One region of the Leclercia sp. LSNIH3 genome, then DNA from elsewhere that is predicted to be linked to it. Evidence: predicted binding sites of a transcription regulator. Region 1 holds the regulator's gene; each other region holds the start of a gene.
The links. The regulator PurR, encoded in region 1, represses purine synthesis genes. The targets are predictions, from matches to a motif close to CANGCAAACGTTTGCNTG.

Region 1 (9,895 bases):
ATGCCCGGTTTGGTCTTTGCCAGACCTTCGCACTGGTTACGCGCCACCTGGAAGAATAAATAACCTGGCGTCCCCCAGAGCAGGGCGCGCAAATAACCGACGGCTTTATCGGCCAGGGCCGGATCAATATTGCGCATGGCGTGAATAATATAGCCCGCGTTCCACAGGACGATCATGATCAGCACTGAGACAAAACCGGCCAGCCAGAAGCCCTGGCGGATCTGGTGGGCGATACGCTCCCGGCGCCCGGAGCCGTTGAGCTGCGCAATAGTCGGGGTCAGGGCCAGCAGCAGACCGTGACCGAATAAAATTGCCGGCAGCCAGATAGAGGTGCCAATGGCTACCGCGGCCATATCGGTGGCGCTGTAGCCGCCCGCCATAACGGTATCGACGAATCCCATTGCGGTTTGGGCAATTTGCGCGAGTATTACCGGGATCGCCAGAGCTAATAACTGACGCGCTTCAATGAAGTACTTCTGCACGTAAACACCTTTGATATTGTTGTTATTTGAGATAAAAAAAGCCGCTGCGAAAAACAGCAAGAAGAAATGCGGGGAATTCCAGCTATTGTAGCGGGGATGCGCCAATTATCTAGTGAAAAAATCGCCAGAAAAGGTGGGGTACTGGCAACCTCTATTTTCAACTGTTATTGTGGTGCGATAAAACGGTGTCATCACCGAAGGAACAAACAGGAGTCGTAAGCATGTTTACTGGTATTGTGCAGGGCACCGCGAAACTGGTGTCCATTGATGAAAAACCCAACTTCCGAACCCATGTTGTGGCCCTGCCGGATGAGATGCTTGATGGGCTGGAGACGGGAGCATCGGTTGCACACAACGGTTGTTGCCTGACGGTCACCGAAATTAACGGAAACCTGATCAGTTTCGATTTAATGAAAGAAACGCTGCGCATCACCAATCTGGGCGAGCTGGCTGAGGGTGATATTGTTAACGTTGAGCGCGCGGCGAAATTCAGCGATGAAATCGGCGGTCATTTAATGTCGGGCCATATTATGACCACGGCAGAAATCGCCAAAATCCTGACCTCGGAAAATAACCGCCAGATCTGGTTTAAAGTTCAGGATCCGTCCTTAATGAAATACATCCTCTATAAAGGATTTATTGGCGTGGACGGTATCAGCCTGACGGTGGGTGAAGTAACACCAACCCGTTTCTGCGTACACCTGATCCCGGAGACGCTGCAGCGCACCACCCTTGGGAATAAAAAGCTGGGCCATCGGGTTAACATTGAAATCGATCCGCAAACCCAGGCGGTGGTCGATACCGTTGAACGCGTGCTGGCGGCCAAAGAGGCCGCAGCCATCCAACAGACGCTCAACGACGCGTAATAAAAAACACCCCGGCTTGCCGGGGTGTTTTGTTTAGCGAGCCACCCGCAGGCCGTGCTCCACGCCGCGGCTGAATACCACTTGCCACAGATGAATATCGCGGGCGCGAAACGCCCCGGCACAAGCATTCAGATAATAGCTGAACATCCGTTTAAATCGTTCGGAATAGTTGTCTGCGATCTCCGGCCAGGCGGCGAGGAAACGTTCATGCCATGCCATCAACGTCGTATCGTAGTCAGCGCCAAAATTATGCCAGTCCTCCATCACAAAATGGGGTTCACTGGCATTTGCAATCTGGCGAACAGAAGGTAAACAGCCATTCGGAAAGATGTATTTATCGATCCACGGGTCAACGCGATGATCGGTTTTCTGTGAACCTATGGTGTGCAACAGAAACAGACCATCCGGCTTCAGGTTATGGTCCACGACTTCGAAATAGGTGCGGTAGTTCTTTGGTCCGACATGTTCGAACATCCCCACGGAGACGATACGATCAAACTGATCGCGCAGGTCGCGGTAATCCTGCAGCAGAATGGTGACATCCAGACCGGCACAGCGCGCCTGCGCCAGACGTTGCTGCTCCGCTGAAATGGTCACGCCCACCACGCTAACGCCGTAATGTTTAGCCATAAACTCAGCCAGACCACCCCAGCCGCAGCCGATATCCAGCACCCGCATGCCGGGTTTAAGCTGCAATTTTTCGCAGATAAGACGGAGTTTATCCTGCTGCGCCTGTTCAAGGGTGGTCGCCTCTTTCCAGTAACCGCAGGAGTATTGCATAGTGGGGTCGAGCATCCGGCTGAACAGGTCATTACCCAGATCGTAATGCTCTTTACCGACGATCCAGGCGCGTTTTTTACTTTGCAGGTTGAACAGGCGAGCAGTGGCGATCCGAAGCGTATCCTTCAGGTGGCTGGGCAGTTGCGTTTCCAGGCCAGCGCGTAAGACGTTATGGAAAAAAATATCCAGCCGCTCGCACTCCCACCAGCCGTCCATGTAGCTCTCGCCAAGACCCAGCGAGCCTTGCTTCAGGACGCGTTTAAAAAAATCCGGGTGTTTAACCTGTAGATCGGAGGATGCCGGGCCGTTGATGGTGATACCTGCGCGGCTCAGCAATTCATTGACTATACGGAACCAGTCATCGTTCCGTATGCTGACTTCTTCTATACACGATGAACTCATAGCTTCTCCATCACCTGATGTAATCAGAATCCATAAACAGCGTAGATGCTCTTTATGGAGAGTGATAAATCTCACGGGAACCGTGAGGCTAATATCCGACGTAGAACAGAGGAAGGGAGGGGACCCTTGCCGAAAGGCCATCCATGGAGAAACGGGAGCACTCCGGCTCCCGTTAATACATAATATTTTAGTATTTATCAGAACGCTTCAGTCAGTATAGGACTGATATCGCACTGATTCAACAGGGTATCGTTAGCAAGCTAACGGCTTATTTTGTTATACCCGGGTCGATTCAGCTTGCAGACTATTATCCTGCTGATCAGCACGCACATACTGCATCCGATAGCCAAGCGCCGCCAGCACCACGGTTGCCACCATCACGCTGGTGGTGGTCAGCAGTGGGGTGGCAATCAGCCACGACACCAGCAGACTCGCCAGGAAGCAGAGGCCGAGCTGTAACGTGTTTTGCAGGGCAGCGGCACTGCCCGTCGCCTGTGGGAAAGGACGCAGTGCCTGCGCCACCACAATCGGGTAGATTGCACCGTTCGCCACCGCCATCAGGCAGAAGGGGATCAGCAGCTCTGCCAGGCTCGCGCCCGGAATAAACCCAACCGCCCAGGTGCCGATTACGCTAAGGGCAAACAGACCCAGCAGCCACGGCAGCATCTGATGCCCCTGCCATTTTTGCAGCGCGGCGCGACAGCCATAGCCACCAATCAGGAACGCAATAGTCTGCGGCACATAGCTCAGGCCAATCACCGCCGGGCTGTAGCCCATGTCGCTAAGAATAAACGGCGAGCCGGTCAGCCAGGCGAAGAAGCTCGCTGAGCAGGCGGCGTAAATCAGCACGTTCCCGCGGTAGGTGCGCGAACGTAACAGCGATAAAAAGGTTACGCGTTCTTTGGGTTGCTCATTTTTGACCGTCGCTGGCTTCAGGCTTAAGGCCGGGATCATCAGTACCAAAGTGATCACAAACAGCACGGCGAAAATTGCCTGCCAGCTAAAGTGGGCGAGGATCCAGCTACCGAGCAGCGGTGCCAGGGCCGGAGAAAGCCCGACCAGCGGCATGATGGTGGCGAAGATACGGTTGGTGCGCGACGCCGGGTAATAATCGGTGACCAGTGCCTGCCAGGTGACCGCCGCAGCGCAGACGCCTACCGCCTGGATAAAGCGCAGCACCAGCAGCCAGGTCGCATCGCGAACCCACAGCATGCCGAGGCAGCCGAGGGCGAAAATGGCTAAGCCCGCCAGAAGTACCGGCTTACGTCCGAAGCGGTCGGACATCGGTCCCCACAGCAACTGGGCAAAGGCAAACCCGGCCAGAAACAGGCTCAGGCTGGCGCTGATCGCAGCCGCAGGGGTTTGCAGATCCGCCTGCATAATCGAGAAGGCAGGCAGATACATATCGGTGGCAAGAAAGCCCAGCACGCTTAAGCCGCCGAGCCAGACTAAAAATCCTTTCCCGGGTTTCACTGTTTTATTTTCCTTATGGGCGCAGGTTGTCATTGCCGCAAAGTGTAGGGAGTGCAAACAGGCTTGTGAAACGCTAATATTTGGCGGTTGCGTTCAAAAATTTTGCAGGCAGAAAATGTGGTCAGAATATTCTCTTGAAGTGGTGGATGCGGTCTCGCGTAACGGCAGTTTCAGCGGTGCTGCGCAGGAGTTGCATCGCGTACCTTCAGCCATCAGCTATACCGTGCGTCAACTGGAGGAGTGGCTGGCAGTGCCGCTGTTTGAGCGTCGCCATCGCGATGTGGTTCTCACCCCGGCCGGGCTGTGGTTTCTGAAAGAGGGGCGGTCTGTTATCAAAAAAATGCAGATCACCCGCGAACAGTGTCAGCAGATCGCCAATGGCTGGCGGGGGCATATCTCTATTGCGGTGGACAACATTGTTCGTCCCGAGCGCACCCGCCAGATGATTGTCGATTTTTACCGCCACTTTTCTGACGTTGAGCTGCGGGTTTCTCAGGAGGTCTTCAACGGCGTCTGGGATGCGCTGGCAGACGGCAGGGTTGAGATGGCGATAGGTGCCACGCAGGCGATCCCGGTAGGTGGCCGCTATGCGTTCCGCGATATGGGAATGCTGAGCTGGTGCTGCGTGGTGGCCAGCCATCATCCTCTGGCTGCTCTGGACGGGCCGATCAGCGACGATATTCTGCGCAACTGGCCGTCGCTGGTACGAGAAGATACCTCCCGCTCACTGCCGAAACGGATCACCTGGCTGCTTGATAACCAGCGGCGAATTGTCGCGCCGGACTGGGAATCGTCCGCCACATGCCTCTCGGCAGGATTGTGCGTGGGCATGGTGCCGGTTCATTTTGCCCGCCCGCAAATAGCCAGCGGGAAATGGGTAGAGCTGGCGCTGGAGAATCCCTTCCCGGATGCGGCGTGCTGCCTGACCTGGCAACAAAACGATATGTCACCGGCCCTGGAATGGCTGCTGGATTATCTGGGAGACAGTGAAACGATGAACAGGGAGTGGCTGCGGGAGCCAGAGGTGCTGGCTCCCGGAGAAGATTAACGGCGATAGTCGCGGAACGGACCATCCGCAACGGAACGGCGTTCAATCAGGCGCGGATGCACTTCAATTGACTGGGACTCTTCGCGCTTGTTGACGATACGGTCCAGCAGCATGTTGAAGGCGGTCTCCCCCAGCGAATCTTTTGGCTGGTGGATGGTGGTCAACGCCGGGGTAAAGAAGCGCGCGTTGCGCACGTTATCATACCCGATCAGCGAAACGTCCTGCGGGACGCGCAGGCCCATCTCATCGGCGGCACAGAGCGCACCCATGGCCATAATATCCCCGCCACAGAAGATGGCAGTAGGGCGCGGGCTTTGGGAGAGGATCTGCTGCATTGCGCGGTAGCCGGACTCCGGTTCAAAGTCGCCCTGCACGATCCAGCTCTCTGGCACGGTAATCAACGCTTCTTCCATGGCTTTCATAAAGCCCGCCAGACGGCCGGCACCGGTGTTGCGCTCCAGCGCGCCCGGGATCACGCCGATTTCGCGGTGACCGCGTTCGATGAGGTAACGACCGGCCATGTAGCCGCCTTCAAAGGCGTTATCGATCACCGAGTCGGTGAAGTCGGCCTTCGCTTCGCCCCAGTCCATCACCACCATAGGAATATTGCGATACTCTTCCAGCATAGACAGCAGCGATTCTGGGTATTCGGAACACATCACCAGCAGACCATCGACGCGCTTTTGCGCCATCATCGACAGATAAGCCCGCTGTTTTTCGAGGCTGTTCCACGCGTTGCCGAGGATAAGGGTGTAGCCTTTCTGGAAGCAGTTCTTCTCTACCGCTTCAATGATTTCTGCGAAATAGGGCGCTTCGCTGCTGGTCGCCAGCAGGCCGATCGATTTCGTGTGATTGACCTTCAGACTGCGGGCCACGGCGCTAGGTGAGTAATGCAGCTCTTTAATGGCCGCCCAGACATTATTTCGGGTCTCTTCCGCGACAAAGCGGGTTTTGTTAATAACATGTGATACGGTTGTAGTGGAAACGTTTGCGCGTTTCGCCACGTCTTTAATTGTTGCCATCAGATGTCACTCCAGACCATATCTAAGCTCCTGAAAAACCGGTAGGTAAACGTTTGCCTTCACTCGCCCTAATTGCGCAATTTGAATTGCGGTACGCCGGGAAAACGACACAGGACGTCAGGAGGGGGTCAATGGCCGGTACGCTAATAAATTTAGCGTGGAATTTTGTCTTATCTTGGCCAAAAGGGGAAGAGCAAAAAACGATATCAATCTAAATCCAGCAAGATTTTTACCCTGAACTGTGTAAAAATGAGCAGGCTCACTCTTCATAGGGTGATTAAAAGGAGAAAAATTGATGAGTACCGATCTTAAGTTTTCGCTGATTACCACCATTATTGTTCTGAGTCTGATTGTCGCCAGCGGTCTGGTTGCGGCACTGCACTGATTGATGCGGGAGAGGCAGCTCTCCCTCGTTCCTTTACGCTGATTGTTACGCGCCCTGCAAAAATCTTTTGCTAAATTGTTAACTTCTCATTTTTTGTGATTGATGTCATGCTTTCGCCTTCATTGTTCTGTGTCGCCCGACGACACGGTGTCTGGAGTTGAAGTATGAGAATCAATTTTCCGCTGCTGGCCCTTGCCATCGGTGCCTTTGGTATTGGTACCACCGAATTTTCGCCGATGGGTCTGCTGCCGGTTATCGCCCGAGGGGTAGATGTTTCTATTCCCGCGGCAGGTATGCTGATCAGCGCCTATGCCATCGGGGTGATGGTGGGGGCACCGCTGATGACGCTGCTGCTGTCGCATCGGGGCCGCCGTAACGCCCTGATCTTCCTGATGGCGATCTTTACTGTCGGCAACGTGCTGTCGGCGCTCTCCCCGGACTACACCACCCTGATGCTGTCACGTATTCTGACCAGCCTGAACCATGGCGCATTCTTTGGCCTCGGATCGGTGGTGGCAGCCAGCGTGGTGCCAAAGCATAAGCAGGCCAGCGCCGTAGCCACCATGTTTATGGGGCTGACCATCGCCAATATTGGCGGCGTGCCTGCCGCAACCTGGATGGGTGAGGCGATTGGCTGGCGCATGTCCTTCCTGGCCACCGCGCTGCTGGGCGTGGTGTCGATGATGGCGTTGTTCTTCTCTCTGCCTTCTGGCGGTGCGGGTGAAAAGCCGGAAGTGCGCAAAGAGCTGGCGGTCCTGCTGCGTCCACAGGTGTTATCAGCCCTGCTGACCACCGTCCTGGGTGCCGGTGCGATGTTCACTCTTTATACTTATATTGCCCCGGTGCTGCATGACCTCAATCAGGCGACGCCAGCCTTTATCACCGCCATGCTGGTGCTGGTTGGCGTCGGTTTTTCCCTCGGCAACTATCTGGGCGGCAGGCTGGCTGATAAGTCCGTAACCGGCACCCTGAAAGGCTTTTTACTGCTGCTTATCGTGATCATGGTGGCGATTCCGTGGCTGGCGCGGAATGAGGTGGGCGCGGCCGTGGCGATGGTGATATGGGGTATGGCGACCTTTGCGGTGGTCCCCCCGTTGCAGATGCGCGTTATGCGCGTAGCCAGCGATGCGCCAGGGTTATCTTCTTCGGTGAATATCGGTGCCTTTAACCTGGGGAATGCGCTGGGGGCGGCGGCCGGTGGGGCGGTTATTTCCAGCGGAATGGGTTACAGCTTCGTTCCGGTAATGGGGGCGATCATTGCCGGTCTGGGGCTTATTCTGGTCTTGGCCTCCGGGCGAAAACAACCTGAACCGGTTTGCGCGACCAAGTAAAAAAAATAACGCCGAAGGAGTTACCTTCGGCGTTTTGTTTATGCCGCGAAGTTCTTCGCAACAAACTCCCAGTTTACCAGCGCCCAGAAGTGCTCCAGGTAATTTGGGCGCGCATTACGGTAATCGATGTAATACGCATGTTCCCAGACGTCAACGGTCATCAGCGGGGTGGCGCTGGTGGTTAATGGCGTCCCGGCGTTGGAGGTGGAAACGATAGCCAGCTTGCCGTCCGCTTCTTTGACCAGCCAGGTCCAGCCTGCGCCAAAGTTCTTCACCGCCGCATCAGTAAACTTCGCTTTAAAATCCGCAAAGCTGCCGAATGCAGCAGTAATGGCTGCCGCCAGCTCGCCCGTTGGCTCGCCGCCTGCATTGGGTGCCAGGCAGTTCCAGTAGAAGGTGTGGTTCCACACCTGAGCGGCGTTGTTAAACACGCCGCCTTCGGAGGTGCGTACGATCTCTTCCAGGGTTTTCCCTTCGAATGCGGTGCCGCCGATCAGGTTGTTCAGGTTGGTGACATAGGTCTGGTGGTGTTTGCCGTAGTGATATTCCAGGGTCTCCGCCGAAATATGCGGGGCCAGGGCGTCTTTTGCATACGGTAATGCAGGTAATTCAAACGACATTGCTACTCTCCTTATTATAGTGATCCATTTAATAGCCATACTAAATGAAGGGATAGAGTAGCAAATTGAAAGGCCATGCAAAAGAGGAACTTACCCCGCCAGCGTACTGGCGGGGCAGGGGATTAACGGAGGGTGTTGGCCTTCATTACGCGACGCGCGCCGACGTAATGACGCTGCCAGTAGTCTTCGCTGAGGGAAGTAATCTGGATGTCCTGGCCGGTGCGTGGCGACTGAATAAATTTGCCATTGCCGACGTAGACGCCGACATGATCCGCCGTACCCCGACCCTGGGTGCGGAAGAACACCAGGTCACCGCTCTCCAGCTCACCGCGATCGACCGGTGAGGCGTCACGCAGGTGGTACATTTCGTTAGCGGTACGTGGAATGCGGAATTTAACCAGATCTTTATAGGCGTAATAAACCAGGCCGCTGCAGTCGAAGCCGGTACGCGGCGACGAGCCACCCCAGCGATAAGGTTTACCAATCTGGCCCATCAGTTTATTCATTGCCGTTTTCTGGGCTTTTTGCACCCGGACTTTATGCGCCTCGGCAAGGGTGGTCGTTTTACTGGTTTTCACGCAGTGCGTTTTGCGCCCTTTACGGGTGGTGCATTTTTCTGTCACAACGCGGGAGGCGGTTTGCGTGGTTCGGCTGGCACTGCGTGAGGAGGTTCGGCTTTTTTTGCTGGAATTTGTTGACTGCGTTTTAGCGAGGCTTTTTTTAGTGCTGCTTTTTTTACTGGTGCTCTCTTTTTTTGTGGTTTTGCTGGTACTGCTTTTTTTCTTGGGTTCGGTTGCTTTTGCCAGATGCGTTTTATGCGCGGCAGAAGGCCGCGCCTGCTCTGAGGCGTTAGCCATCGGTGTGCAGGTGAGAGACGTAAACAGCAAGGCACAGAGCGTGATCGAGAATGTATTTATTCGCGCCACTGGGCAATCCCCTGGTAATAGCAGGTTATAAATAAACCTGCGTATGATTTACAAAACTCGTCGATTCTAATCTATAAAAAGGCCCGACGTTAATAAACTTTTTGCATCTAAAACCACGTTTCGTTAGCTAGCGCAAAAATATCACTCTTTCACCTGGGCATTTTGTGTATTAGCTGAACAAAACCGCAGGTAATCGCGCGATAAGGTCGTTTCTGAATGCAACTTTAAGGGACGCGCGGTAAAATCATATAAGTGACAAAAATGTTATTTTCCGTTGTCGGTCTGAAACGCTACAATGTCAGACGATTGCCGTAACAGAAGTTTAAGGAAGCAAAACATGAGCACTACTATTGAAAAAATTCAGCAGCAGATTGCTGAAAACCCGATCCTGCTGTATATGAAAGGTTCTCCGAAACTGCCAAGCTGTGGTTTCTCCGCTCAGGCGGTCCAGGCGCTTTCTGCCTGTGGCGAGCGTTTTGCTTACGTTGATATTCTGCAGAACCCGGATATCCGCGCTGAGCTGCCAAAATACGCTAACTGGCCGACCTTCCCGCAGCTGT
Region 2 (9,895 bases), 1.4 Mb from region 1:
TCAAACACCGGCACTTTCGCCTGCAGGATCACCGGGCCGCCGTCCAGTTCGTCAGTGACAAAGTGAACCGAGGTGCCGTGCTCCGCGTCGCCATTCTCCAGCACCTGACGATGAGTATTCAGGCCAGGATATTTTGGCAGCAGGGAAGGGTGGATGTTCAGCAGACGTCCGGCATAGTGGGCTACAAACGCCGGGCTGAGGATCCGCATATAGCCCGCCAGCACCACCACATCCGGGGCGTAGGCGTCGATCTCCTGCACCAGTTCGCGGTCAAAGGCTTCGCGGCTGGCAAACTGGGAAGCGCTGAGCGCATGCGCGGCAATGCCCGCTTCGCGGGCGCGCTCAAGGCCGAACGCATCGGCCTTGTTACTGAATACTGCGCGGAGGGTGCCGTTGATTTTCTTCTGTTTGCAGGCATCGATGATAGCCTGCAAATTACTTCCGTTACCGGAAATGAGCACCACTATATTTTTCATTCAATGACCACACGCTGTTCGGCATCAGAAGCCTTGATGATACCGATTTTCCACGCGTTTTCACCTTTCGCCTGCAGCAGCGCCAGGGCATTGTCCACTTCGCTGGCTGGCAGGGCGATCAACATCCCCACGCCGCAGTTGAAGGTGCGATACATTTCGTGGTCGCTAACGTTACCGGCATCCTGCAGCCAGTTGAACACCGCTGGCCACTGCCAGGAGGATTCGTCGATCACGGCCTGGGTGTTGTCCGGCAATACGCGTGGGATGTTTTCCCAGAAGCCGCCGCCGGTCAGGTGGGCGATAGCGTGAACGTCCACGTTCGCGATCAGTTCCAGGATGGATTTCACGTAGATACGGGTAGGTTCCAGCAGGTGATCGGCCAGCGGTTTGCCTTCCAGTTCGGTCGTCAGCGGGTCGCAGCCGCTGACTTCGACAATTTTACGCACCAGCGAGTAACCGTTGGAGTGTGGGCCGCTGGAACCCAGGGCAATCAGCACATCGCCGTCGGTCACTTTGCTGCCGTCAATGATCTCGGACTTCTCGACAACGCCCACGCAGAAACCGGCTACGTCGTAATCTTCGCCGTGATACATCCCCGGCATTTCAGCGGTTTCACCGCCAACCAGCGCACAGCCAGACTGCAGGCAGCCTTCAGCGATACCGCTGATCACGCTGGCTGCGGTGTCCACGTCCAGCTTGCCGGTCGCGTAGTAGTCGAGGAAGAACAGCGGCTCAGCACCCTGAACCACCAGGTCGTTAACACACATGGCAACCAGATCAACACCGATGGTGTCGTGGCGTTTCAGATCCATCGCCAGACGCAGCTTGGTGCCTACGCCGTCGGTGCCCGAGACCAGAACCGGTTCACGGTATTTTTGCGGCAGCGCGCACAGGGCGCCGAATCCTCCCAGCCCACCCATTACTTCCGGGCGGCGGGTTTTTTTAACTACCCCTTTGATACGGTCAACCAGCGCATTACCTGCGTCAATATCTACACCGGCATCTTTGTAGCTGAGAGAAGTTTTGTTGGTCACGGCTCAAGTCCCCACGCGATTGCATTGCGATTGTAAGAAAAATCGGCGCAATTCTAACAGTCCAGGCAAACGTTTGCGAGCCTATTCTGCAACAGAAAAACGGGTCCCTGAAAATGCAGCAAAAATCGCGATTCGCTACGCAAACTTGAACCCGTTCACGAAAATGAAACCGGGTACATTCTTCTTCTTGCAACCCCTTCGCTGAATGCACATCATTTCACTGAAACCGGTTTCTGTACTCTTTTTTGCCGAAAATTAACGCTGAATGAGGGATATCGCATGTCAGGATTCAAAGAGGGTTTTCTGTGGGGCGGCGCTGTGGCGGCGCATCAACTTGAAGGCGGCTGGCAAGAGGGCGGGAAGGGCCCAAGCGTCGCAGATGTGATGACCGCAGGCGCACATGGCGTCCCGCGCGAAATTACCGACGGGGTGCTGCCGGGCAAAAACTACCCCAATCATGAAGCCATCGATTTCTATCACCGTTATAAAGAAGATATCCAACTGTTCGCGGAACTGGGCTTTAAATGCTTCCGCACCTCCATTGCCTGGACACGTATTTTCCCCAAAGGTGACGAACAGCAGCCCAACGAGGCAGGCCTGCAGTTTTATGACGATCTGTTTGATGAGTGCCTGAAGCACGGCATCGAGCCGGTTATTACCCTCTCGCACTTCGAAATGCCGTATCACCTGGTGAGCGAATATGGCGGCTGGCGCAACCGCAAACTGATCGACTTCTTTGTGCGCTTTGCCAGCGTGGTATTTGAACGTTATCAGCACAAAGTGAAGTACTGGATGACCTTCAACGAGATTAACAACCAGGCCAACTTCCACGAAGACTTCGCACCCTTCACCAATTCCGGCCTGAAATACCAGCCGGGCGAAGATCGCGAGCCGGTGATGTTCCAGGCGGCGCACTATGAGCTGGTGGCCAGCGCGCTGGCGGTAAAAGCCGGACGTGACATCAACCCGTCCCTGCGGATTGGCTGCATGATTGCTATGTGTCCTATCTACCCGTTGACCTGCGCCCCGGACGACATGATGATGGCGATGAATGCCATGCACCGCCGCTACTGGTTCACCGACGTACACGTGCGCGGTGCCTATCCACAGCATCTGCTGAACTACTTTGCCCGTCGTGGTTTTGAGCTGGATATCACCGAAGAGGATAAAGCGGCGCTGAAACAGGGCTGCGTGGATTACATCGGCTTCAGCTATTACATGTCGTTTGCCACCAAAGCGACGGCGGATAACCCGCAACTGGATTACGACGAGAGCAAAAGCCTGGTCTCCAACCCCTACGTACAGAAATCGGACTGGGGCTGGCAGATTGACCCGGTGGGGCTGCGCTACTCCCTGAACTGGTTCTGGGATCACTACCAGCTGCCGCTGTTTATCGTCGAGAATGGTTTTGGCGCTATCGATGTGCTGGAGAGCGACGGCACGGTGAACGACCAGTACCGCATCGACTATCTCAGCGCCCATATCCGCGAGATGAAAAAAGCGGTAGTGGAGGATGGCGTGGAGCTGATGGGCTACACCCCGTGGGGCTGTATCGATCTGGTCTCTGCCGGTACCGGCGAAATGAAAAAACGCTATGGCTTTATCTATGTCGATAAAGACAACGAAGGCAACGGCACGCTGAATCGCAGTAAGAAAAAATCCTTTGCCTGGTATCAGAAGGTGATCGCCAGCAACGGCGAGACGCTGTAGCTCTGTGACATGGCCGGGTAAGCGCAGCGCCACCCGGCGAAACCCCGCATAAAGGCCGGAGATCCCCCTCCGGTTTTTTTTGTCTCTTTTATACTCTCTGCAGCCTGTTATTCACTTTGGTTGATCCCGGTCAAGCAAGATGGGTATGGCGCAGTCTGAAAAAAGCGGTATAATCCGGCGATTTTTTTTGTGGCTGCCACCCGAAGGAGAAAGAGAATGAAGATTGTGGAAGTGAAACACCCACTCGTTAAACACAAGCTGGGCCTGATGCGTGAGCATGACATCAGCACTAAGCGCTTTCGTGAACTGGCTTCTGAAGTTGGCAGCTTACTGACTTATGAAGCAACCTCCGATCTGGAAACCGAAACGGTGACCATTGAAGGCTGGAACGGCCCAGTACAGGTTGAGCAGATCAAAGGCAAAAAAATTACCGTTGTGCCAATCCTGCGTGCGGGTCTGGGCATGATGGAAGGCGTGCTGGAGCACGTCCCGAGCGCGCGTATCAGCGTGGTCGGTATCTACCGTAACGAAGAAACGCTGGAGCCAGTGCCGTATTTCCAGAAGCTGGTTTCCAACATCGACGAGCGTATGGCGCTGGTCGTTGACCCAATGCTGGCCACCGGTGGTTCGATGATCGCCACTATCGATCTGCTGAAAAACGCGGGCTGCAGCAGCATCAAGGTGCTGGTACTGGTTGCCGCACCGGAAGGGATTGCCGCGCTGGAAAAAGCGCACCCGGACGTGGAGCTGTACACTGCGTCTGTTGATCAGGGTCTGAACGAGCACGGGTACATCATCCCGGGCCTCGGCGATGCCGGTGATAAGATTTTTGGTACTAAGTAAGTGATAAACGAAAAAGAAGCCGACTTTGATAGTCGGCTTTTTTTTGAATAAAAAAACCAACCGTTAAAAGCAAACAACACTTGAGGAAAACACTATGACGCGCCGTGCTATCGGGGTGAGTGAAAGACCGCCACTTTTACAGACAATCCCGCTTAGTTTGCAGCACCTGTTTGCGATGTTTGGCGCAACCGTGCTGGTGCCAATCCTGTTCCACATTAACCCGGCCACCGTGCTGTTGTTTAACGGCATCGGAACGCTGCTGTACCTCTTCATCTGTAAAGGTAAAATCCCGGCCTATCTGGGTTCGAGCTTTGCCTTTATCTCGCCGGTACTGTTGCTGTTGCCTTTAGGCTATGAAGTGGCGCTGGGCGGTTTCATTATGTGCGGCGTGCTGTTCTGCCTCGTTGCTTTCATTGTGAAAAAAGCCGGTACGGGCTGGCTGGATGTGATGTTCCCGCCTGCGGCAATGGGCGCAATCGTTGCCGTCATCGGGCTTGAGTTAGCCGGTGTGGCGGCAAACATGGCGGGCCTGCTGCCTGCCGACGGTCAGTCGCCGGATACCAAAACCATTATCATCTCGCTGGTCACCCTGGGCGTGACGGTCTTTGGCTCGGTGCTGTTCCGTGGCTTTATGGCGATTATCCCGATCCTGATTGGCGTGCTGGCGGGCTATGCGCTCTCCTTCGCCATGGGCGTGGTCGATACGACGCCAATCGCGCAGGCTCACTGGTTTGCTCTGCCAACCTTCTATACCCCGCGTTTTGAGTGGTTTGCCATCTTCACCATCCTGCCGGCGGCGCTGGTGGTTATTGCCGAGCACGTCGGTCACCTGGTGGTCACGGCGAACATCGTCAAGCGCGACCTGATCCGCGACCCGGGTCTGCATCGTTCAATGTTTGCCAACGGCTTCTCGACCATTATCTCCGGTTTTTTCGGCTCCACGCCAAACACCACCTACGGTGAGAATATCGGCGTCATGGCCATTACTCGCGTTTACAGCACCTGGGTTATCGGCGGCGCGGCAATTATTGCCATTCTGCTCTCCTGCGTGGGTAAACTGGCGGCGGCGATCCAGATCATCCCGGTGCCGGTAATGGGCGGTGTTTCGCTGCTGCTGTACGGGGTAATCGGTGCTTCCGGTATCCGCGTTCTGATCGAGTCTAAAGTCGATTACAGCAAAGCGCAGAACCTGATCCTGACCTCCGTGATCCTGATTATTGGCGTCAGCGGAGCCAAGGTTCACATTGGTGCAGCGGAGCTGAAAGGCATGGCGCTGGCGACCATTGTGGGTATCGGCCTCGCCCTGATCTTCAAAGTGATCTCCATTCTGCGCCCGGAAGAAGTGGTTCTGGACGCGGAAGAGACAGAAAAAGTCTCTCATTGATCGTCTAACCGGGCGGCCGATCCGCCCGGTTCTCTCCCCGCTTGTTCCGTGTTAAACTCTGGGCCGATTCCGAGTAAGACCTGGTTGAGGTATTTCTGAACGCACCGGCACAGCTCTCTTTGCCACTTTATCTTCCCGACGACGAAACTTTCGCGAGTTTCTGGCCGGGTGATAACCCCTCTTTACTGGCTGCACTGCAAAACGTGTTGCGCCAGGAGCACAGCGGTTACATCTATATCTGGTCACGCGAAGGCGCGGGGCGCAGCCATCTGCTGCATGCAGCTTGCGCCGAACTCTCGCAGCGCGGGGATGCGGTCGGCTATGTGCCGCTGGATAAACGCACCTGGTTCGTGCCAGAAGTGCTCGACGGAATGGAACAGCTGTCGCTGGTCTGCATCGACAATATCGAATGCGTGGCGGGGGATGAGCTGTGGGAAATGGCGATTTTTGATCTCTATAACCGCATTCTGGAGTCCGGGAAAACCCGGCTGCTGATCACCGGCGATCGTCCACCGCGACAGCTAAATCTCGGGCTTGCCGATCTGGCCTCGCGTCTCGACTGGGGGCAAATCTACAAATTACAGCCGCTCTCGGATGAAGATAAACTGCAGGCTTTGCAGCTGCGGGCGCGGTTGCGGGGCTTTGAACTGCCGGAAGACGTGGGGCGTTTTCTGTTGAAGCGGCTGGATCGCGAGATGCGTACCCTGTTTATGACGCTCGATCAGCTGGACAAGGCTTCCATCACCGCCCAGCGGAAGCTCACCATTCCCTTTGTGAAAGATATCCTCAATCTGTAGGCCCGGCGCGCACAGGCTGCCGGGCTGTTCCATGTTTACTGCACAATCTCCAGCACCTGTTCAGGTGGGCGGCCAATGCGCGCTTTGCCGTTTGCCACCACAATTGGGCGCTCGATCAGCTTCGGATTATCCACCATCGCCTGTAGTAATGCCTCTTCACTGAGCGCGCTGTCAGCCAGCCCCAACGTTTTGTAAAGCTCCTCTTTCTGGCGCATTAACTCTCTGGCGCTGCGCATTCCCAGCTGGCTTAACAGTGTGCGAAGGGTGTCGGTATCCGGGGGCGTGTCCAGATAGAGCACCACTTGCGGCTCAATGCCGTTCGATTGCAGCAGGGCCAGGGTTTCGCGGCTCTTTGAGCAGCGGGGGTTATGGTAGATAGTGACCGCGTCTGACATCTTTTCTCCTTTACATCTTTTCATACGGGCGGTAGCGCTGCTGCAGCTGGCGCAACTGATCGATGCGGGCATCGTAACGGGCCTGTTGCAGGCTACCGAGTTTCACCTGCGAGCTGGCGCTGCTCAGCAGGGAGATGGCCTGGTCCAGACGCCCGGCCAGGGCATAGCCTTCGGCGCGTGCTGCCAGCTCTTGATCGCGATGGCCAAGGGCACCTTCCGCCTGGGCCAGCAGATCCCAGCCGTTAGGATCATCTTTATTACTGAAGGTGTAGCGGTTGAGGAGCGTCGCGGCTTGCTGCGGCTGTCCACCCTGTAAGTAAGCATTCGCCAGGTTGAGTTGCAGCACTGGATTGGTGCGCAAGTCCCGGGCACCTTTCAGACGGTTGATCGCATCCTGGGCTTTTTTCTGCCCTAAATCGATGTCGGTCGCCATATCGAGATACCAGGCATTGTTGGCCTCTGCGGTCAGCAGTGGCTGAAGATTTTTGCGGGCCTCATCATAGTTGCTAGCCTCCATCGCCTGCAATGCCCGGCCATACTGGGCCGCACGCTGTTCACGCACATTGCCTTTCGCCAGCGCATCCAGCAGATCGTTGGTCAGCTGGTTGCGCCCGGAATTGTACATACCGAGGCTTCTGACCTTCGCCATGTAGAAATCTTCCGAGGACTGCACCACTACCGGACGCATCTGGTTGGCGCGGTTACGGGCGTCCGACAGACGGCTCTCCGGCAGGGGGTGGGTCAGCAAAATTTCCGGTGGACGTGAGGAGTAGCGCGCCTGATCCAGTAATTTTTCGAGGAAGCCCGGCATCGCCTGCGGATCGAACCCGGAGCGTTGCAGCACCTGAATACCGATGCGGTCGGCTTCTTGTTCATTCTGCTGGGTAAAGCTGATCATCCCCTGACGCGTTCCTGCCAGCGTACCGGTCAGCGCCGCCATGCCCGCCTGTGGGCTAGCCATCGCCAGCAGAATAGAACCCAGCGCGCCCACCCAGGTGAGCGGGGCGCTGCGCTTCTGATCTTCCATCGCCCGCGCCAGATGGCGCTGGGTAACGTGTGAAATTTCGTGCGCCATTACCGAGGCCAGTTGGCTTTCATTGTCGGCGTAGCGGAATAACGCCGAGTGCAACACCACATTGCCGCCGAAGAAGGCGAAGGCGTTGATCTCATCGTTATTGATTAAATAGAAGTGGAAAGGGGTTTTCACCGAATCCGCATGGGAGACCAGCCGCATCCCCAGTGAATTGATGTACTGCACCAGCAGCGGATCGTTAATCAGTGGCGCACTGCCGCGCAGCTGGCGCACATAGTAGTCGCCCATTTGCAGCTCCTGGCCAATGGAGAGCGTGCTGCCTGCCGAGGTGCCCATGTCTGGCAATGATTCTGCAGAGTCAGCGAACGCGGGCATCATCTGACCGGCGGTCAGCGCAGCAATGAGCGTCGCAACCAACGTTTTTTTCAACTGCCTGAACATAACCTCTGTCCTGTCTGGTGGGTGTGCTAATTTGACCGAATAACCCGCATATCGTTCACCTGCGGCTGCTCTGGGAGTGTAGCCGCGTCAGGGCGATAAGAAAATCCCTCTTTTCAGGCTTTTGCGTTTTGTGACGGAGCAAGAAAAAGCGAAAGTCTTTTCATTGACTCTCCGATACAATTCACCTTTTACGTCCAGCCAACATCTTCAGGGAAGGGTTGCATGCTCGAGTTATTAATGCAGTGGTACCGTCGGCGCTTTAGCGATCCCGAGGCCATTGCTTTGCTGGTTATTCTGGTTGCCGGATTTGGCATTCTCTTCTTCTTTAGCGGGCTGCTGGCCCCGCTGCTCGTCGCGATTGTCCTCGCCTATTTGCTGGAGTGGCCGACGGTACGGCTGGAAAACATCGGCTGCTCCCGCCGCTGGGCCAGCATTATTGTGCTGGTCTTTTTTGTCGGTATTCTGCTGGTGATGTCCTTTGTGGTGCTGCCGATCGCCTGGCAGCAGGGGATCTACCTGATTCGCGATATGCCCGGCATGCTCAGCAAACTCTCTGATTTTGCCGCCACCCTGCCGCGCCGTTATCCGGCCCTGATGGATGCGGGCATTATTGATGCGATGGCTGAAAACATGCGTACCCGTATCATGACGATGGGGGATACGGTGGTGAAATTCTCCCTCGCGTCGCTGGTGGGCCTGCTGACGCTGGCGGTCTACCTGGTGCTGGTGCCGCTAATGGTCTTCTTCCTGGTCAAAGACAAAGAGCAGATGCTTAACGCGGTGCGCCGCGTGCTGCCGCGTAACCGTGGCCTGGCAGGGCAGGTGTGGAAGGAGATGAACCAGCAGATCACTAACTACATCCGCGGCAAAGTGCTGGAGATGATCGTCGTCGGCGTGGCCACCTGGATTGGTTTCTTCATCTTCGGCCTGAACTATTCGCTGCTGCTGGCGGTGCTGGTGGGCTTCTCGGTGCTGATCCCCTATATCGGGGCCTTTGTGGTGACTATTCCGGTGGTGTGCGTGGCGCTGTTCCAGTTTGGGCTGGGCACCGAGTTCTGGAGCTGTTTCGTTGTCTATCTGATTATTCAGGGGCTGGACGGTAACCTGCTGGTGCCGGTGCTGTTCTCGGAAGCGGTGAACCTGCACCCGATCGTCATTATCCTGTCGGTGGTGATTTTTGGTGGGCTATGGGGGTTCTGGGGAGTGTTCTTTGCCATCCCATTGGCAACGCTGATTAAAGCGGTGGTACATGCCTGGCCGGATGTTCCAGCGGTAGAGGAGTAGCCTGGTGTTGATGCCCGGCGGCGCTAGCGATTGTACGGGCTGCGCGGGTTGATGCCTTCCCTCTATCCTCTCTCAAAAAGAGAGGAAGCAAACACTAAAAACGGCAACCCAGGTTGCCGTTTTGCATTTATCCTCAGGCGTTCTCTTTCACCCAGTTCAATACCACGTCGTGGTGATTGCTGGTTTTGAAGTCGTCAAAGACATGTTCAACTTTACCCTCAGCATCGATCAGGAAACTGATGCGGTGGATACCGTCGTAGGTTTTGCCCATAAAGGATTTCTCACCCCAGACACCAAACGCACCGCAGACCTGATGGTCTTCGTCGGACAACAGCGTAAAGTTCAGCAGCTCTTTTTCGGCAAAACGAGACAGCTTTTCAGGCTTATCGGTACTGATACCCAGCACTTCGACGCCTGCGCTCTTCAACTCGTCCATGTTGTCGCGCAGACCGCAGGCTTGTACGGTACAGCCAGGCGTCATGGCTTTCGGGTAGAAGT
Region 3 (9,895 bases), 2.4 Mb from region 1:
CAGCGCCCAGGTCGAAGCGGCAGTCGTCAAGGCGGGCTATACGCTGCGCAATGAACATGCTCCGGTCGAAAAAACCTCGCTCCTGCGCGACAACCTGCCGCTCATCACTCTTGTTCTGTTGATGGGCGTAAGCTGGATCCTGACCCAGTTCAACCCTCCGCTCGGTAACCTTGCCTTTATCGCCACCACCCTGGTGGGGCTATGGCCGGTGGCCCGTCAGGCGCTGCGCCTGATGAAAAGCGGCAGCTGGTTCGCCATTGAAACGCTGATGAGCGTGGCCGCCATCGGGGCGCTGTTTATCGGTGCCACGGCAGAAGCGGCGATGGTTCTGCTGCTGTTTTTAATTGGCGAACAGCTCGAGGGCTGGGCGGCAAGCCGGGCGCGTAAAGGCGTCAGCGCGCTGATGGCGCTAAAGCCCGAAACCGCCATTCAGGTGATACAGGGCGAGCGCAAAACCGTACCCATCGCCGCGCTGCGCCCGGGGGATGTGATTGAGGTTGCCGCCGGGGGACGCCTGCCCGCCGACGGGACGCTGCTCACTGCCACCGCCAGCTTTGATGAAAGCGCCCTGACCGGGGAATCTATTCCGGTCGATCGCGCGGCAGGTGAAAAAGTCCCTGCCGGGGCCACCAGCGTGGATCGTCTGGTGCAGCTGACCGTGCTGTCGGAACCGGGCGACAGCGCTATCGACCGGATCCTGAAGCTGATTGAAGAGGCAGAAGAGCGCCGCGCCCCGGTGGAGCGCTTTATCGACCGCTTCAGCCGCATCTATACCCCGGCAATTATGCTGGTTGCGCTGCTGGTGGCCGTGGTGCCGCCGCTGCTGTTCAGCGCGCCGTGGTCGGGCTGGATCTACAAAGGGCTGACCCTGCTGCTGATTGGTTGTCCGTGCGCACTGGTGATCTCCACCCCGGCGGCTATTACCTCCGGGCTGGCGGCGGCAGCCCGGCGGGGTGCGCTGATCAAAGGCGGCGCGGCGCTTGAGCAACTGGCGCAGGTGCAGCATGTGGCGTTCGACAAAACCGGCACCCTGACGGTCGGCAAGCCGCAGGTAACGGGTATTTTTCCATACCAGATCCACGAGCAGGACCTGCTCGCGCTGGCCGCCGCGGTTGAACAAGGCTCCACTCACCCACTGGCCCAGGCGATTGTGCGTGAAGCGCAGTCCCGCGGGCTGACGGTTCCGGCAGCTACCGCACAGCGGGCGCTGATGGGGTCGGGGATTGAAGCCGAGGTTGCAGGCAGCAAAGTGCTCATTTGCGCTGCGGATAAATTCCCTGCCCCGCATTTTGCGGCGCAACTCGCTACCCTGGAGCAGGCCGGGCAGACGGTGGTGATGGTTGTTCAGGATGGCGAGGCAAAAGGCCTGGTTGCGCTGCGTGATACCCTGCGGGACGACGCGAAAGAGGCTGTGCAGGCTCTGCATCAGCTCGGGGTCCAGGGGGTGATCCTGACCGGCGATAACCCGCGCGCGGCCGCCGCCATTGCCGATGAGCTGGCGCTGGATTTCCGGGCGGGGCTGCTGCCTGCCGATAAAGTGCAGGCGGTGTCAGCATTAAATGCGGAAACGCCGCTGGCGATGGTGGGAGACGGGATTAATGACGCCCCGGCAATGAAAGCGGCCACGATCGGTATCGCGATGGGCAGCGGCACCGACGTGGCACTCGAAACCGCCGATGCCGCACTTACCCACAACCGTCTGACCGGGCTGGCGCAGATGATAAGCCTCGCCCGCGCCACCCGGGCCAATATCCGGCAGAACATCGCCATTGCGCTGGGGTTGAAAGGGATTTTCCTGGTGACCACCCTGCTGGGTATGACGGGATTATGGCTGGCGGTGCTGGCGGATACCGGTGCGACGGTATTAGTGACGGCGAACGCGCTCAGGTTGTTACGTCGAAAATAAAAGCAAAACGGCAACCTGGTTGCCGTTTTTAGTGTTTGCACCCTCTCCCTGTGGGAGAGGGACGGGGTGAGGGCATCAGGCCGCACACATCACTGCATCCCTAACATTCGCGGCAACCATAGCGATATCGCCGGAATGTACGTCACCATCCCTAACACCACCAGCAGCATGCCGTAGAACGGCAGCATCTCCCGCACCACTGCCTCAATCTTCTGCTTGCTCACCGCACTGGCAACAAACAGCACCGATCCTACCGGCGGGGTAATCAGCCCGATCCCGAGGTTCACCATCATGATCATCCCGAAATGCACCGGATCGATACCCAGCGAATTGGTCACCGGCAGCAGCACCGGCGTCAGGATCAGGATGATCGGCGCCATGTCCATCAGGGTGCCAATCAGCAGCAGCATGATGTTGAGGTACATCAGAATGACGTACTTGTTGTCCGACAGCGAAGTGAAGAACTCAGTGATACGCATCGGCAGCTGCATGTAGGTCATCACCGCGCCAAATGCCGCTGCGAAGCCGATCAGAATCATCACGATGGTCACCGTCTTCACCGTGCGACACATCAGCTTCGGCAGTTCATTCCACTTGTAGTCGCGATAGATAAACATGGTGACAAAGAACGCCCACAGGCAGGCGACCGCGGCGGATTCCGTTGCGGTAAAGATCCCCGACAAAATGCCGCCAAGAATGATCACCACCGTCATCAGCCCCCACAGGGCATCGAAGAAGATCTTCAGCGCCTGTTTAAAAGGCACTCTTTCACCTTTTGGATACCCCCGCTTGCGCGCAAAGCACAGGCACAGCACCATCAGACTTAACCCAAGGATCAATCCCGGCAGCACACCCGCGATAAACAGCGTGGCAATCGACACCGTACCACCTGCCGCCAGGGAGTAGATCACCGAGTTATGGCTGGGCGGGATCAGAATCGCCTGCACCGAGCCGCTGGCGGTCACTGCCGCCGCGTATTCGCGCGGATAGCCCTTCTTCTCCATCTCCGGGATCATTACGGTCCCGATGGAAGCAGTATCCGCCACCGACGAGCCAGAAATGGCACCGAAAAAGGTCGAGGCGACGATATTCACCAGCGACAGTCCGCCGCGAATAAAGCCGACAAAGATATAGGCGAAGTTCACCAGCCGACGGGCAATTCCCCCCTCTGCCATGATCGCCCCTGCCAGGATAAAGAACGGGATCGCCAGTAGGGTAAATTTATTCACCCCGCTGGTAATTTGGATCATCAGCGCCTCCAGCGGCAGGTCAATCCATAGCGCCCCGGCCACCGCACTTAACCCGACGGCAAAGGCCACCGGCATCCCCAGCGCCAGTAGAATGGCGAGGGTGAATAACAAAACAAATGCATCCATTGTTCACCCCTTAACTGTGGTTGCCGATCAGCACGACCGGGCGATGTTCCTGAGAGCCAAACATCAGACGCTCAAGCACAAACAGGATTAACACCGCCGATCCGATCGGCAGCGGCAGATAACTTTCGCCGGAGGTCAGGATCGGGAACTCCGCCACCGGCTGCTCCCAGAGCTCAATGCACAGCAGGTAGCTGTACCAGAACATGATGCCCGAGATCGCCAGCATGAGCAGATCCACCATGCGCGCGCAGAACGTTTTCAGTGAGGCCGGCAATCTGTCAGTGAGCATATTCACCGCAATATGCGAGCCGGCGCGGTAGCTCACCGCCGCGCCGATAAAGGTAAAAGTCACCATGCAGATAATGGCAATCGGCTCCGGCCACGACTCACCGCGGTTAAGTACGTAGCGCGAAAAGATGCCAATCGGGATCACAATGGTCATCACCAGCAGCGACAGCCCGGCAATGGCCATCGCCAGCAGGTAGAGACGGTCCATCCACTTTAGATAAAGTTCGGACATAGAAACTCCGGGTTACTTAACGTCAGCGATGGCTTTCATCAGATCCTGATGCTTGTCGCCATACTGGGCACGCACCGGCTCTGTTGCTTTGATAAAGACCGCCTTGTCGATGTCGTGGAACTGCACGCCGCCGGCCTTCATTTTTTCCAGCGCCTGACTGTTATATTCCTGCCACAGTTTGCGCTGCTCCATCTGTGCTTCACGGGCCAGGGTCTTAATCTTTTCCTGCTCGTCGGCGCTCAGCTTGTCCCATTTCACTTTGGAGTAGAGCAGCATTTCCGGGGTGATAAAGTGGCCGCTCAGGGTGTAGTTTTTGGCGACCGGCATGTAGTTGTGGGCGATGAAGGTTGGCGGGTTGTTCTCGGCCCCGTCGATAACGCCGGTCTGCATGCCGCTGTACACTTCACTCACTCCCATTGCCACTGAGTTGGCTCCCATATCTTTCAGCGTGGCCAGCGCTACCGGGCTGCCCTGGACGCGGATTTTCATCCCTTTCAGATCTTCCGGTTTCACCACGGGGTTTTTGGTGATCAGATTACGGGTGCCGGAGTCCATCCAGCCGAGGAACACCAGCCGTGATTTCGGGTTGGCGGTGAGCTTCTCACCGATGGATTTACCGATATCGCCGTCGATCACTTTGTGCATGTGGTCTTCATCGCGGAAAACGTAGGGCAGCGTAAAGACTTCGATATCCGGCAGGATCGCCGCTACCGGGGCCATGGAGACGCGAATCATGTCGATGGCGCCCATCTGCGCCTGCTCAATCATCTGCTTTTCATCACCCAGCACGCCGCCGGGGAAGACTTTGATCTCCAGCTTGCCGTCGGTTTGTTGTTTGAGTTTTTCACCCATATGCTGCACCGCCACCACGTTCGGGTAGCCTTCAGGATGGACATCGGCGGCTTTAATGGTTTGCGCCGACACAGAGGCAGCAAAAGCAGACAGGCACAGAGCGGCCAGCAACGGCTTGAGGGTCGTTTTCATCGAGTCAACTCCAGGGTAGTGAGGTAAGTATCGGAACGTTGTTTTATTTTTGAACGTCTAAAAACTAGCCTATGGCCTGGAAAGTGAGGGTGAAGCGCCTCACAAAAAGCGCTAAATATTGAAATGGCGGTTCAAATTGGTGATGAAGGTCAAACGAAATGGCAACCCCAGGCTCGCGCAAGCATCAACATGCCGGGTGGCAGCTTCGCCAGGGTCAATGCAAAACGGCAACCTCAGGTTGCCGTTTCAGGATTTGCGCCCTCTCCCTGAAGGAGAGCGTTGGGATGAGGGCATCAGGTCGCACACCGCCCGGCAGGTTTAGCCCTTGCGTAACAGGTAACGGTACGGCAGCGCCCCGGTATCCTGCGCCAGCAGTTCATGTTCCATGAAGGTACAAAAACCGGGGATATCGCGGGTGGTCGCCGGATCGTCAGCAATGATCAGCAGGGTTTCGCCGGATTGCATATTGCGCACGGTTTTGCGCACCATCATGACGGGTTCCGGGCAGCGCAAACCCTGAGCATCAAGGGTGTGGTCCGGGTGGGTAAACAGATCGGTCATCGTGGTCTCGTCCAGATAAAAACGGCAGTAGTTTACGCCGCGTACAGAGCAAAGCAAACCAGGTTAACGATTGCGTGAAAATTAGCCATTGCAAAGCGGAGTGAAAGCAGTATCATGCGGCGGTTTTCCGACCCAGGCCCATCAACCGCTATTGTTGAAGCCAGTCAGGAGACGGACAGCGCACAGAAACCGAAGCGTACAGAGAGTACGTAAGGATTTACTCGCTTCGCTCGCCCTTTGGGCCGCTACAAGCGACGTTCAAAACGCCAACGCGTTTTGATGAGCACTGCCCGGATTCAGAATGGTGAATAAAATAGCCTGATAAGCCAGGTTCATATTGGGTTCCCTCACCCCAACGTTAAAAAGGTCACAATATGACGCAGTTCTCTCAATCGCAGCGCGTAAAAGCGTTGTTCTGGCTTTCCCTTTTTCATCTGCTGGTGATCACCTCCAGTAACTATCTGGTGCAGCTGCCAATCTCCATTTTTGGTTTTCATACCACCTGGGGCGCGTTCAGTTTCCCGTTTATCTTCCTTGCGACCGATCTCACCGTACGTATCTTTGGTGCCCCGCTGGCCCGACGCATTATTTTTGCCGTCATGCTCCCGGCGCTGTTTATTTCGTACGTGATCTCCTCCCTGTTCTATATGGGCAGCTGGCAGGGCTTTGAGGCGCTGACGCACTTCAACCTGTTCGTTGCGCGTATCGCTGCCGCCAGCTTTATGGCCTATGCGCTGGGGCAGATCCTCGATGTGCATGTGTTTAACCGTCTGCGGCAGAACCATCGCTGGTGGATGGCACCGACCGCCTCCACGCTGTTTGGCAACGTCAGCGATACCCTGGCCTTTTTCTTTATCGCTTTCTGGCGCAGCCCGGATGCCTTTATGGCGCAACACTGGATGGAAATCGCGCTCGTGGACTATGCCTTTAAGGTGCTTATCAGCCTGGTCTTCTTCCTGCCGATGTACGGCGTACTGCTGAATATGTTGCTGAAAAGATTCGCGGATAAATCTGAAATCTCAGCATTACAGGCTGGTTAAAGGTTCCCTTTAACAGTTGTGATAAGATGGATTGATGCGCCGTTATGGCCGTTTATCGAAAGGAAGAATTCAATGCGCAATCTGGTTAAATATGTCGGGATTGGCCTGCTGGTGATGGGGCTGGCAGCCTGTGATAACAGCGACACTAAAACGCCTGCTCAGGCTGCGTCTGCTGAAAGCAACGCGACGGGTCAACCGGTCAGCCTGATGGATGGCAAACTCAGCTTCTCTCTGCCGGCGGACATGACCGATCAGAGCGGCAAGCTGGGCACCCAGGCGAACAATATGCACGTCTATTCCGATGCCACCGGACAGAAAGCGGTGATTGTGATTGTCGGTGACGACACCAATGAAGATCTGGGTGTGCTGGCGAAACGTCTGGAAGATCAGCAGCGCAGCCGCGACCCGCAGTTGCAGGTAGTGACCAACAAAGCCATCGAGCTGAAAGACCACAAACTGCAGCAGCTGGACAGCATTATCTCTGCCAAAGGCCAGACCGCTTACTCTTCCGTTGTGCTGGGCAAAGTGGACAACAAGCTGCTGACCCTGCAGATCACGCTGCCTGCTGACGATCAGCAGAAAGCGCAAACTGCCGCAGAGAACATCATTAACACGCTCGTGATTCAGTAATCTGTCACGATGAAATGGCCTCCTCTGGAGTAATGCCAGTCAGTGAAACGACTCGGTATTTCTAAGGGACTGAAGTGGAAGGGTTCCGTTCACTAAAGCACCTCTGCTTTATGCCCCCTCCGCTGCGGTGAACGTGCCAGGGGGGCTCGCCGCCTCCCCCCTGGCTACCCCGGCTCCCGGCAAAGAAAATCGCCGCTTCGCGGTGCACTCAGCTTATTCCTTCAGGCTTTCGGGTCGGGCACCAGCCTGCATCCATGCAGGCTATGCCCTCTCGGCGCGTCCCTGCGCCTCGCCCCGGCCTTACGGAAACGCTTCGTCGATTTTCAGCCGGATTCACGCTCCCTCACGCTTCTCAGTCGTTTGAAAGGGGCACGGGTGTTGAGTCCCCGCTGAAACCGGCGAACCGGAGACCGGATGACAAGGGCTGGACGCCAGGGATGGCGGCCAGAGGCGAATCGAGACAGGATGTCGAGTTGAGCCGACCGCAGGCAGCCGGTCGGGAGGGGAGCGCAGTGCGAAGCACCGGTTTCATTGCGGGGCCGCGGGGATTGACAAGGGGGGCCCGGCGGCCCCCCTTGTCACGTTCACGGGTTGTGTAATGCCATGTTCTGCTGAACATGAGGTGAACGGAACAATCCGCCGGGCTTAACTGACTGGCATTACCTCCTCTGGAGGCCTTTTTTTTAGCCGCCACGTCAGCAGTAACGCCACCGCCACCAGCCCCGCAGCCGCCAGATAAATAACCGGCACCCCGGCCCACGCCATCACCAGCCCGGCCAGCGGCCCGGTGATCCCCAGTGACATATCCATAAATACCGTATAGGTCGCCAGCGCTGCACCCTGATTCTGCTGCGGCACCGCTTTCACCGCCACGACGCCCAGCGCCGGGAAGACCAGCGAGAACCCAGCCCCCGCGAGGAAGACCCCAATCCGCGCTACCCAGGGCGCATCGGCGATGCCGGTCAGCAGCAGGCCGATAATCTCCACGCCAAAGCAGATCATGGCCACGTTCAGCCCGCCCAACCGGTTAATGCCATTCGGGAACAGTAGTCGCGTTCCGACGAAGGCACAGCTGAACAAGGTCAACGCGAAGGCCGCGCCGTCCCAGCCCTTATCGGCATAAAACAACGTAATGAAGGTGGCGATCACCCCAAAGCCTGCCGAGCCGAGGGCCAGCGCCATACCGTAAGGCCAGACGCGCCCCAGCACCGCACGAAACGGCATCGGTTTGCCTTTGCTGGCTTTAACTTTCGGTCGCGGCAGAGCAAATAAAATCGCCAGCAGCGCCACCGCCATAATGGTCAGCGCCAGCCCGCTCAGGCCGGTGTAGCGGTAGCAGAGCACGCCGAGGGGAGCACCCATCGCCATCGCGCCGTAAGTGACAATCCCGTTCCAGGAGATCACCCGCCCGATATGCGACGCCCCCACGACCCCCACGCCCCACAGCGTGGAACCTGTTCCGGCGAGGCTTTGCCCGACGCCGAGGATCACCCGCCCAAAACAGAGCAGCGCCAGGCTCACTATCGGCCAGGCGCTGGTTAACCCGGCCAGGAAATAGCTCACTCCACTCAGGAAGCAGCCGCACAGCCCCAGCACCACAATGCTTTTCGGGCCAAACAGGTCGGCATAGCGCCCGGCATAGGGGCGGCTTAACAGCGTGGCGAAGTATTGCAAGCTGATCACCAGACCGGCCCAGAAGGCGCTAAATCCCATGACGTCATGGACATAGCCCGGCAGCACGGCCAGCGGCAGGCCGATGGTCAGGTAGCTGGCAAAGTTGAAAATAACGACGGAAACAATACGCAGGTTGAGGCGTAATCCACTCAGTGCCGGTTCGGCGGCAGGTTCGGGCATCAGGTTCACCAGAATTTTTACAACAGTGTTTCACTATTACCATGACAGGGGCTGAATTGCAGCAGCGACTTTAAGATTAAAGGCCTCAGCCGAAGCGCGATGCGCGCACTACACTTATGAGCATCTCATAAGAGGAAATATTATGTTAATCACGCCACCCGATAAAACGGGTCTTACGCAACCTGATAAAGCAGGCCTCCATATTTTGCTTAAAATGGCCTGTCTGGTGGTGATCCTTGCCGGTATCCACGCCGCCGCGGATATTCTCGTGCAGCTGCTGCTGGCACTCTTTTTCGCTATCGTCCTTAACCCCCTCGTCACCTGGTTTTTGCGCCGAGGGGTGAGTCGTCCCCTGGCCATCACCATTGTGGTGGTCGTGATGCTGATAGGCATGACGGCGCTGTTCGGGGTGCTGGCGGCCTCGCTCAATGAATTTGCCGCCACGCTGCCGAAATACAATAAAGAGCTGACGCGCAAACTTATCGATCTGCAGGAGATGTTCCCGTTCCTCAACCTGCACATCTCCCCGGAGCGAATGCTAAGACGGATGGACTCGGAAAAGGTAATGACCTTTGCCACCGCGCTAATGACCCAGCTTTCCGGGGCGATGGCCAGCGTCCTGCTGCTGGTGATGACGGTGGTCTTCATGCTGTTTGAAGTGCGCCACGTGCCCTACAAAATGCGTTTTGCCCTGAATAATCCGCAGATCCACATCGCCGGTCTGCACCGGGCGCTGAAGGGCGTCTCCCATTATCTGGCGCTGAAAACATTGTTAAGCCTGTGGACGGGTGCCATCGTCTGGCTGGGGCTGGCGCTGCTGGGCGTGCAGTTCGCCCTGATGTGGGGCGTGCTGGCCTTCCTGCTGAACTATGTGCCCAATATCGGCGCGGTGATCTCCGCCGTACCGCCGATGATCCAGGCGTTTCTGTTTAATGGCTTCTATGAGTGTGCCATGGTGGGGGCGTTGTTCCTGATCGTGCATATGGTGCTGGGCAATATCGTGGAACCACGGATGATGGGCCAC

Region 2: a site for PurR is predicted at 1,573-1,590, ahead of purM (phosphoribosylformylglycinamidine cyclo-ligase). Genes of this name have one in related genera too.
Region 3: a site for PurR is predicted at 5,407-5,424, ahead of tusA (sulfurtransferase TusA). Genes of this name have one in related genera too.

The regions. Positions count from the first base shown of each region.
Region 1 is NZ_CP026387.1:333,134-343,028, reverse strand. Features, by position in the region: gene mdtK (MdtK family multidrug efflux MATE transporter) at 1-482, opposite strand, end outside; gene C3F35_RS01675 (riboflavin synthase) at 704-1,348, shown strand; gene cfa (cyclopropane fatty acyl phospholipid synthase) at 1,382-2,530, opposite strand; gene punC (purine nucleoside transporter PunC) at 2,807-4,003, opposite strand; gene punR (DNA-binding transcriptional activator PunR) at 4,119-5,051, shown strand; gene purR (HTH-type transcriptional repressor PurR) at 5,048-6,073, opposite strand; gene cydH (cytochrome bd-I oxidase subunit CydH) at 6,369-6,458, shown strand; gene C3F35_RS01640 (MFS transporter) at 6,623-7,789, shown strand; gene sodB (superoxide dismutase [Fe]) at 7,828-8,409, opposite strand; gene C3F35_RS01630 (C40 family peptidase) at 8,532-9,335, opposite strand; gene grxD (monothiol glutaredoxin 4) at 9,673-9,895, shown strand, end outside.
Region 2 is NZ_CP026387.1:3,727,117-3,737,011, forward strand. Features, by position in the region: gene purN (phosphoribosylglycinamide formyltransferase) at 1-476, opposite strand, end outside; gene purM (phosphoribosylformylglycinamidine cyclo-ligase) at 473-1,510, opposite strand; gene C3F35_RS18115 (6-phospho-beta-glucosidase) at 1,790-3,220, shown strand; gene upp (uracil phosphoribosyltransferase) at 3,437-4,063, shown strand; gene uraA (uracil permease) at 4,158-5,447, shown strand; gene C3F35_RS18130 (DnaA inactivator Hda) at 5,543-6,244, shown strand; gene arsC (arsenate reductase (glutaredoxin)) at 6,280-6,639, opposite strand; gene bepA (beta-barrel assembly-enhancing protease) at 6,650-8,113, opposite strand; gene C3F35_RS18145 (AI-2E family transporter) at 8,336-9,397, shown strand; gene bcp (thioredoxin-dependent thiol peroxidase) at 9,531-9,895, opposite strand, start outside.
Region 3 is NZ_CP026387.1:2,736,810-2,746,704, reverse strand. Features, by position in the region: gene zntA (Zn(II)/Cd(II)/Pb(II) translocating P-type ATPase ZntA) at 1-1,906, shown strand, start outside; gene C3F35_RS13245 (TRAP transporter large permease) at 1,996-3,282, opposite strand; gene C3F35_RS13240 (TRAP transporter small permease) at 3,293-3,802, opposite strand; gene C3F35_RS13235 (TRAP transporter substrate-binding protein) at 3,815-4,786, opposite strand; gene tusA (sulfurtransferase TusA) at 5,105-5,347, opposite strand; gene C3F35_RS13225 (7-cyano-7-deazaguanine/7-aminomethyl-7-deazaguanine transporter) at 5,722-6,387, shown strand; gene C3F35_RS13220 (DcrB family lipoprotein) at 6,460-7,017, shown strand; partial or broken gene C3F35_RS13215 (MFS transporter) at 7,663-8,905, opposite strand; gene C3F35_RS13210 (AI-2E family transporter) at 9,014-9,895, shown strand, end outside.